3 regions of the Streptosporangium sp. NPDC004631 genome follow, and region 1 is predicted to be linked to each of the others. Evidence: predicted binding sites of a transcription regulator. Region 1 holds the regulator's gene; each other region holds the start of a gene.
What was found. Region 1 encodes HrcA, which represses chaperone genes, less so after heat shock. Its sites were predicted from a motif close to TTGGCACTCTCNNNNNGAGAGTGCCAA; they were not measured.

Region 1 (2,265 bases):
GTCCGCCGGGTTCAGCGTGACCGTCACGTTCTCGCCGGGGCCGAACGAGCTGGTGGGCGCGGCGTCGGTGACCGCGCTGAAGATGCCGCCGGCGAAGCCGGCCACGCCGACGATCACGCTGAGCACGAAGACGAGCCAGGCGCCGACGATCCAGCCGATGCCGGGCTTGACCTTCGGCTTCGGCGGAGGCCCCTGGGGGGCGCCGTATCCGGGGGGCGGGTAACCGTAGGGGGGGCCACCCTGGTACTGCTGCTGGTGCGGCTGGCCGTAGGGCTGCTGGGGGGCGCCGTATCCGGGCGGGCCCGAACCGGCGTCGCCCGAGGGGGATCCGAAATCATGGGACATATATCAAATTGTGGGGCTTACCGGTTGGATAGCGATAGCAGGTGACTTGATAACGACTTGGCCCCATCATCGTGCTGCCGTGTTATCGCACCCCGAGGACGGGAGCCGTACACTTGGCACTCGGGAACACAGAGTGCCAGACCTGACGTTTTCCCGTCCGAACGCAGGTAGGGAGGTGAGCACGTTGGTCGACGACCGTAAGCTGGCGGTCCTTCGGGCCATCGTCGAGGACTACGTGTCCACCAACGAGCCGGTGGGTTCCAAGGCCCTCGCGGACCGTCACAGCCTGGGTGTGTCGCCGGCGACCATCCGCAACGACATGGCGGTGCTGGAGGAGCAGGGCTACATCGCCCAGCCCCACACCAGTGCGGGCCGGGTGCCGACCGACAAGGGCTATCGGCTCTTCGTCGACCGGCTCTCGCAGGTCAAGCCATTGTCCGCCCCGGAGAGAAGGGCCATTGAGACCTTCCTCGCGGGCGCGGTCGACATCGACGACGTCGTGATGCGCACGGTCCGGCTACTGGCCCAGCTGACCCGCCAGGTCGCCGTGGTCCAGTACCCCACGATGACCAACTCCAAGGTGCGGCACGTCGAGCTGGTCCCGCTGAGCGAGCGCCGGCTGATGTTCGTGCTCATCACCAACACCGGGCGGGTCGAGCAGCGTGTGGTCGAGCTTCCCGACGTCGTCGACGAGAACCGCGTGGCCCACCTGCGCGCGACCCTCAACGCCTGTCTGGACGGCTGCGGTCTGGCGGGGGTCCCCGACATGGTCGCGGACCTGCCCGAGCGGCTTCCGGCGGAGGACCGGCCGCTCGCGGCCACGATCCTGTCGGTGCTGCTGGAGTCTCTTGTGGACCGGCACGATGAGAAGATCGTTTTTGCCGGGGCCGCCAACCTCGCGGGAGCCGACTTCACCGTCGGCCTGCGCGATGTGCTGGAGGCCCTGGAGGAGCAGGTGGTGCTCATGCGCCTGCTCGGCGAGACCTCGGATCTTTCGGCGCTGACGGTGCGGATCGGCTCGGAGAACCCCTACACCGGGCTTCAGGGCACATCCATCGTCGTCGCCGGATACGGTTCGGGGGACAAGCAACTGGCCCGGCTCGGTGTGCTGGGGCCGACGCGAATGGACTACCCGGTCACGATGGGCGCGGTGCGCGCGGTGGCACGCTACGTCAGCCAGATCCTGGCTGCATCCTAAGAGGTCAACTAAGTGGCTAAGAGCGACTACTACGGCACCCTCGGGGTACGCCGCGATGCCAGTGCGGAAGAGATCAAGAAGGCTTACCGCCGCCTGGCCAGGGAACTGCATCCCGATGTGAACCCCGATCCTGAGACTCAGGAGCGGTTCAAGGACATCACGCAGGCGTACGAGGTGTTGTCCGACCCCGGCAAGCGCCAGATGTACGACATGGGAGCCGATCCGTTCGCCGCCGGCGGCGGTGCGGGAGCCGGGGGGTTCGGCGCGGGTTTCCCGTTCAGCGACATCATGGACGCCTTCTTCGGCGCGGCCGGCGGTGGCGGAGGAGGGGGCCGAGGCCCACGTTCGCGCGCCCGCCGCGGCCGCAACGCCACCATCCGGGTGGAGCTCGACCTGCGGGAGTCGGCCTTCGGCACCACCCGTGAGCTGGTCGTCGACACCGCCGTGCTCTGCGAGGTCTGCACCGGCTCCGGCGCGGCCTCCGGCACCCACCCCGACACCTGTGACGTCTGCCACGGACGCGGTGAGGTCTCCCAGGTCACGCGGTCCTTCCTCGGTCAGGTCATGACGTCCCGCCCCTGTCCCCAGTGCGGCGGGTTCGGTTCGATCATCCGTCACCCCTGCCAGGAGTGCTCCGGCGACGGCCGGGTCCGCACCCGGCGGACCATCAAGGTCCGCATCCCCGCCGGGGTGGAGGACGGCACCCACATCCAGCTCGCCGG
Region 2 (2,265 bases), on a different contig from region 1:
GACGCATTCCGTGCGGCTATCGCCTAGAACTCGTGAAAGGTACTTAATTATGAGCGTTTCTGTGCGGATTCCGACGATTCTCCGTACGTACACCGGCGGCTCCGCCGAGGTCGGCGGAGAGGGCGAGACCCTGCGTGATGTTCTCCAGAAGCTGGACGTCGACTTCCCGGGGATCGGTGCCCGAATTCTTGATGAAACGGGGAAGATTCGTCGTTTTGTCAATGTTTACGTCGGTGATGAGGATGTCCGATTCGCTGACAATCTGGACACGGCCACCCCCGCCGGCGTTCAGGTCTCCATCATCCCGGCGGTCGCCGGAGGCTGACCCCTCCCTGGTCGGATGCCGTCCGCCGGCGGGTCCGTCTCCTGTCCCGGCGATCTGTCCCCGTACATCCCGTCCACCACACCCGCACCGGCCCGGCCGCGTGCGGGTGTCGTGTTTTATGACGCAAGCTCATATTTGTTGAGCCGGGACATGGTGCAATATTTAACTAACTAATCGTGATAGCAAAACTCTGCCTGCGTGTTGAATGCGTCCGTAAAGCAGTAGTTTGCTGATTGGCTCTGTTGCCCAATGCTCTATCACAGGTATGGTCGAGGACGATCGACGTAGGCGATGTCTCCGCCTCGGAGATTGAGGACTTCGCGGAGGAATGGGCGGCGTCCTCAAGTCCAGTAAGAGGAGTCGGAAGTGGCGCAAGGCACCGTCAAATGGTTCAACGCGGACAAGGGCTACGGCTTCATCGCGGTAGACGGTGGTAAGGATGTTTTCGTCCATTACTCCGCGATCCTGATGGATGGCTATCGTGCGCTCGAACAGGGCCAGCGGGTCGAGTTCGAGATCACGCAGGGACAGAAGGGCCCCCAGGCGGAATCCGTCAGGGCGGTCTGATTCGTCCGTCAGTTCGTCGGGAAGTGCCGGTGGACCCCGCGGCAGCGCAGTCCGTGCGGATCCTCCCGCGCGTCGGCCCGGCTCGTCGTTTCGATCGGCGGGCCGGGCCTTCGTCTAGGCTGGGGCCAGGTCAGGGGGACTCTGGCTTGCACTCGGCAGGGGGGAGTGCTAAACAGTTGCTTAGCACTCTCCATTGGTGAGTGCCAAACCCTGGATCGAGACGATGGGGTCCGCCGAACGGAGTCGCGGACCCGTATGCCGTCGCGGGCGTCGGCTCGATCTGGTGCAAGCCACCCTGTGTTTGGGAGGTCTAGCCGTATGGCAGCCAAGATGATCGCGTTTGACGAGGACGCCCGGCGCGGTCTCGAGCGTGGTATGAACCAGCTCGCGGACGCCGTCAAGGTGACCCTCGGCCCCAAGGGCCGTAACGTCGTGCTGGAGAAGAAGTGGGGCGCTCCCACGATCACCAACGACGGTGTCTCCATCGCCAAGGAGATCGAGCTTGAGGACCCGTGGGAGAAGATCGGGGCCGAGCTCGTCAAGGAAGTCGCCAAGAAGACCGACGACGTAGCCGGTGACGGCACCACCACCGCCACGGTGCTCGCCCAGGCCCTGGTGCGTGAGGGCCTCCGCAACGTGGCCGCCGGCGCCAACCCGATGTCCCTGAAGAAGGGCATCGAGGCCGCCGTGGAGCGCGTCTCCGAGGAGCTTTCCAAGCTGGCCAAGGACGTGGAGACGAAGGCGCAGATCGCCTCCACCGCCTCCATCTCCGCGGGCGACCCGCAGATCGGCGAGATGATCGCCGAGGCGATGGACAAGGTCGGCAAGGAAGGTGTCATCACCGTCGAGGAGAGCAACACCTTCGGCCTGGAGCTTGAGCTCACCGAGGGCATGCGCTTCGACAAGGGCTACATCTCGCCCTATTTCGTGACCGACCCGGAGCGTATGGAGGCCGTTCTCGACGACCCGTACATCCTCGTCGTCAACTCCAAGATCTCCGCCAACAAGGACCTGCTCCCGGTCCTCGACAAGGTCGTGCAGGCCGGCAAGCCGCTGCTGATCATCGCCGAGGACATCGAGGGCGAGGCCCTGGCCACCCTGGTCGTCAACAAGATCCGTGGCCTGTTCCGCTCGGTCGCGGTCAAGGCCCCGGGCTTCGGTGACCGCCGTAAGGCCATGCTGGGCGACATCGCCATCCTGACCGGCGCCCAGGTCATCAGCGAGGACCTCGGCCTCAAGCTGGAGTCCACCACGCTGGACCAGCTCGGCCGCGCCCGCCAGATCATCGTCACCAAGGACGAGACCACCATCGTCGACGGTGCCGGTGACGCCGAGCAGATCGCCGGCCGGGTCAACCAGATCCGCGCCGAGAT
Region 3 (2,265 bases), on a different contig from region 1:
ACCGCGAGGGCCTCGCCCTCGACGTCCTCGGCGATGACGAGCAGCGCCTTCTTGCTCTGCGCGACCTTCTCCAGCAGCGGCAGGAAGTCCGCGACGGAGGCGATCTTGCTCTGGTGGATCAGGATGTAGGGGTCCTCAAGAACCGCCTCCATCCGCTCCTGGTCGGTCACCATGTAGGGCGACAGGTAGCCCTTGTCGAACTGGAGGCCCTCGGTGAACTCCAGCTCCAGGCCCATGGTGTTGGACTCTTCGACGGTGATGACACCGTCCTTGCCCACCTTGTCGAACGCCTCGGCGATCAGGTCGCCGATCTTGGCGTCCTGGGCGGAGATCGTCGCGACGTGCGCGATCTCCTTCTTGTCCTCGACCGGCCTGGCGGACTCGATCAGCCTGTCGCTGACGGCCTTGGCCGCGATGTCGATGCCGCGCTTGAGGGAGAGCGGCTGGGCGCCGGCGGCGACGTTGCGCAGACCCTCGCGGACCATCGCCTGGGCGAGGACGGTCGCGGTGGTCGTGCCGTCACCGGCGACGTCGTTGGTCTTGGTGGCGACTTCCTTGGCCAGCTGGGCGCCGAGGTTCTCGTACGGCTTCTCCAGCTCGACCTCACGGGCGATGGTGACACCGTCGTTGGTGATGGTCGGCGCACCGAACTTCTTGTCGATGACCACGTTGCGGCCACGCGGGCCGAGGGTCACCTTGACGGCGTTGGCGAGGGCGTTCACGCCACGCTCAAGAGCGCGGCGCGCATCTTCCTCGAACGACAGGATCTTCGCCATGTCAGTCCTCTCTAAAAGTACGTCGGCGCATCAAAGCCCCGGGCGCTCTCGCGACCCGGGGCTCGATACGTCATCTTTACGAAGCGTGAATTACTTCTCGATGATGGCGAGCACGTCGCGGGCGGAGAGTACGAGGTACTCCTCACCGCCGTACTTCACCTCGGTGCCGCCGTACTTGCTGTAGAGGACGACGTCGCCCTCCTTGACGTCGAGCGGGATGCGCTTGTCCCCGTCCTCGTCCCAGTTGCCGGGGCCCACCGCGAGGACCTTGCCCTCCTGCGGCTTCTCCTTGGCGGTGTCCGGGATGACCAGACCGGAAGCTGTGGTCTGCTCTGCCTCAAGCGGCTGGACCACAATGCGGTCGCCGAGCGGCTTAACGGGAACCTTGGTGGCGGTCGTCACGTCGGACCTCCCCTTCAGATTTGAATGATCTAGAAGAGGCGACCAGCGGTCTGCCGTCGCGGGTGTCAGACCTGCCTCGTCGCATGTATCTGGCACTCTCACCGGGAGAGTGCCAATACGGAACAGTATGCAAGGTGGGCTTGACAGTCAACACGAACCGCCCCCGATCAAGGTTTGGGAACGTCAAACCCTCCGCCGGGCGACAGCGCCCCCCCGATTCGGGGAACATGTGAGGGAGACGAGCGAGCACCGAGGAGAATGTAACCCGATGACCACGTACGGTGACGGGAACGACGCTACGGTGGACGACGTGACCAGCACGATGGGCGTGGAGACGAGCACGCCGCGCGAGAGCGGCGACCCGCTCGCCAACTGGCCTTACCCCCCGCCCGACGGCTGGACCGCCGACGACCTGGACCGGCTCCCCCAGGACGGCCCGAACGGTGAGCCGGACTTCTTCAAGCACGTCGAACTCGTCGATGGAGCCCTCATCTTCATGTCCCCCCAGAAGCGTTTCCACGAGTACCTGCTGTACGGACTCCGGACCAGTCTCAACGCGCAGGCCCCCGACCATCTGAAGGCGGTGATGCAGATGGACGTCGTGCTCGGTCCGAGACAGCGCCCGTGCCCGGACGTCCTGGTCGTCGACGCCGAGGCCGCGAAGGACCGGTCACGCACCGCCTACAGCCCCGGCGAAACACGTCTCGTCGTCGAAGTCGTCTCCCCCGAGTCCGAGTTTCGCGACCACGAGGTGAAGCCGAGGCGCTACGCCAAGGCCGGTATCCCGCATTTCTGGCTGGTGGAGAACAACTCCGACGAGCCGGTGGTCTACGTCTACGAACTCGATCCGGTCGGCCACGCCTATGCTCTCACCGGCATCCATCACGGCCGCCTCAAGCTCACCGAGCCGTTCCCCGTCGACATCGACCTCACCGACCTGCCCGACTGAGGGGGAGGACACGCCCCGGCCACACGGTAGCGTCGGACGGTGTGGACCTTGACGCGTTCCGGCGGCTGCTGACTCCCCGTGGCCAGGAGGCCCTGAAGGCGGCGGCCGAGGTCGTGGGCGACGATCCGGTGGCCGCGG

Region 2: groL (chaperonin GroEL) is a predicted target of HrcA. The motif match lies at 1,073-1,099, and genes of this name have one in related genera.
Region 3: groES (co-chaperone GroES) is a predicted target of HrcA. The motif match lies at 1,268-1,294, and genes of this name have one in related genera.

Annotation. Positions count from the first base shown of each region.
Region 1 covers NZ_JBSGCR010000016.1:89,241-91,505, forward strand. The annotation lists gene ACWEF2_RS18145 (hypothetical protein) at 1-345, opposite strand, end outside; gene hrcA (heat-inducible transcriptional repressor HrcA) at 530-1,543, shown strand; gene dnaJ (molecular chaperone DnaJ) at 1,556-2,265, shown strand, end outside.
Region 2 covers NZ_JBSGCR010000022.1:27,486-29,750, forward strand. The annotation lists gene thrC (threonine synthase) at 1-27, shown strand, start outside; gene ACWEF2_RS21460 (MoaD/ThiS family protein) at 50-325, shown strand; gene ACWEF2_RS21465 (cold-shock protein) at 692-892, shown strand; gene groL (chaperonin GroEL) at 1,211-2,265, shown strand, end outside.
Region 3 covers NZ_JBSGCR010000004.1:227,920-230,184, forward strand. The annotation lists gene groL (chaperonin GroEL) at 1-776, opposite strand, end outside; gene groES (co-chaperone GroES) at 867-1,178, opposite strand; gene ACWEF2_RS05855 (Uma2 family endonuclease) at 1,447-2,127, shown strand; gene ACWEF2_RS05860 (class I SAM-dependent methyltransferase) at 2,169-2,265, shown strand, end outside.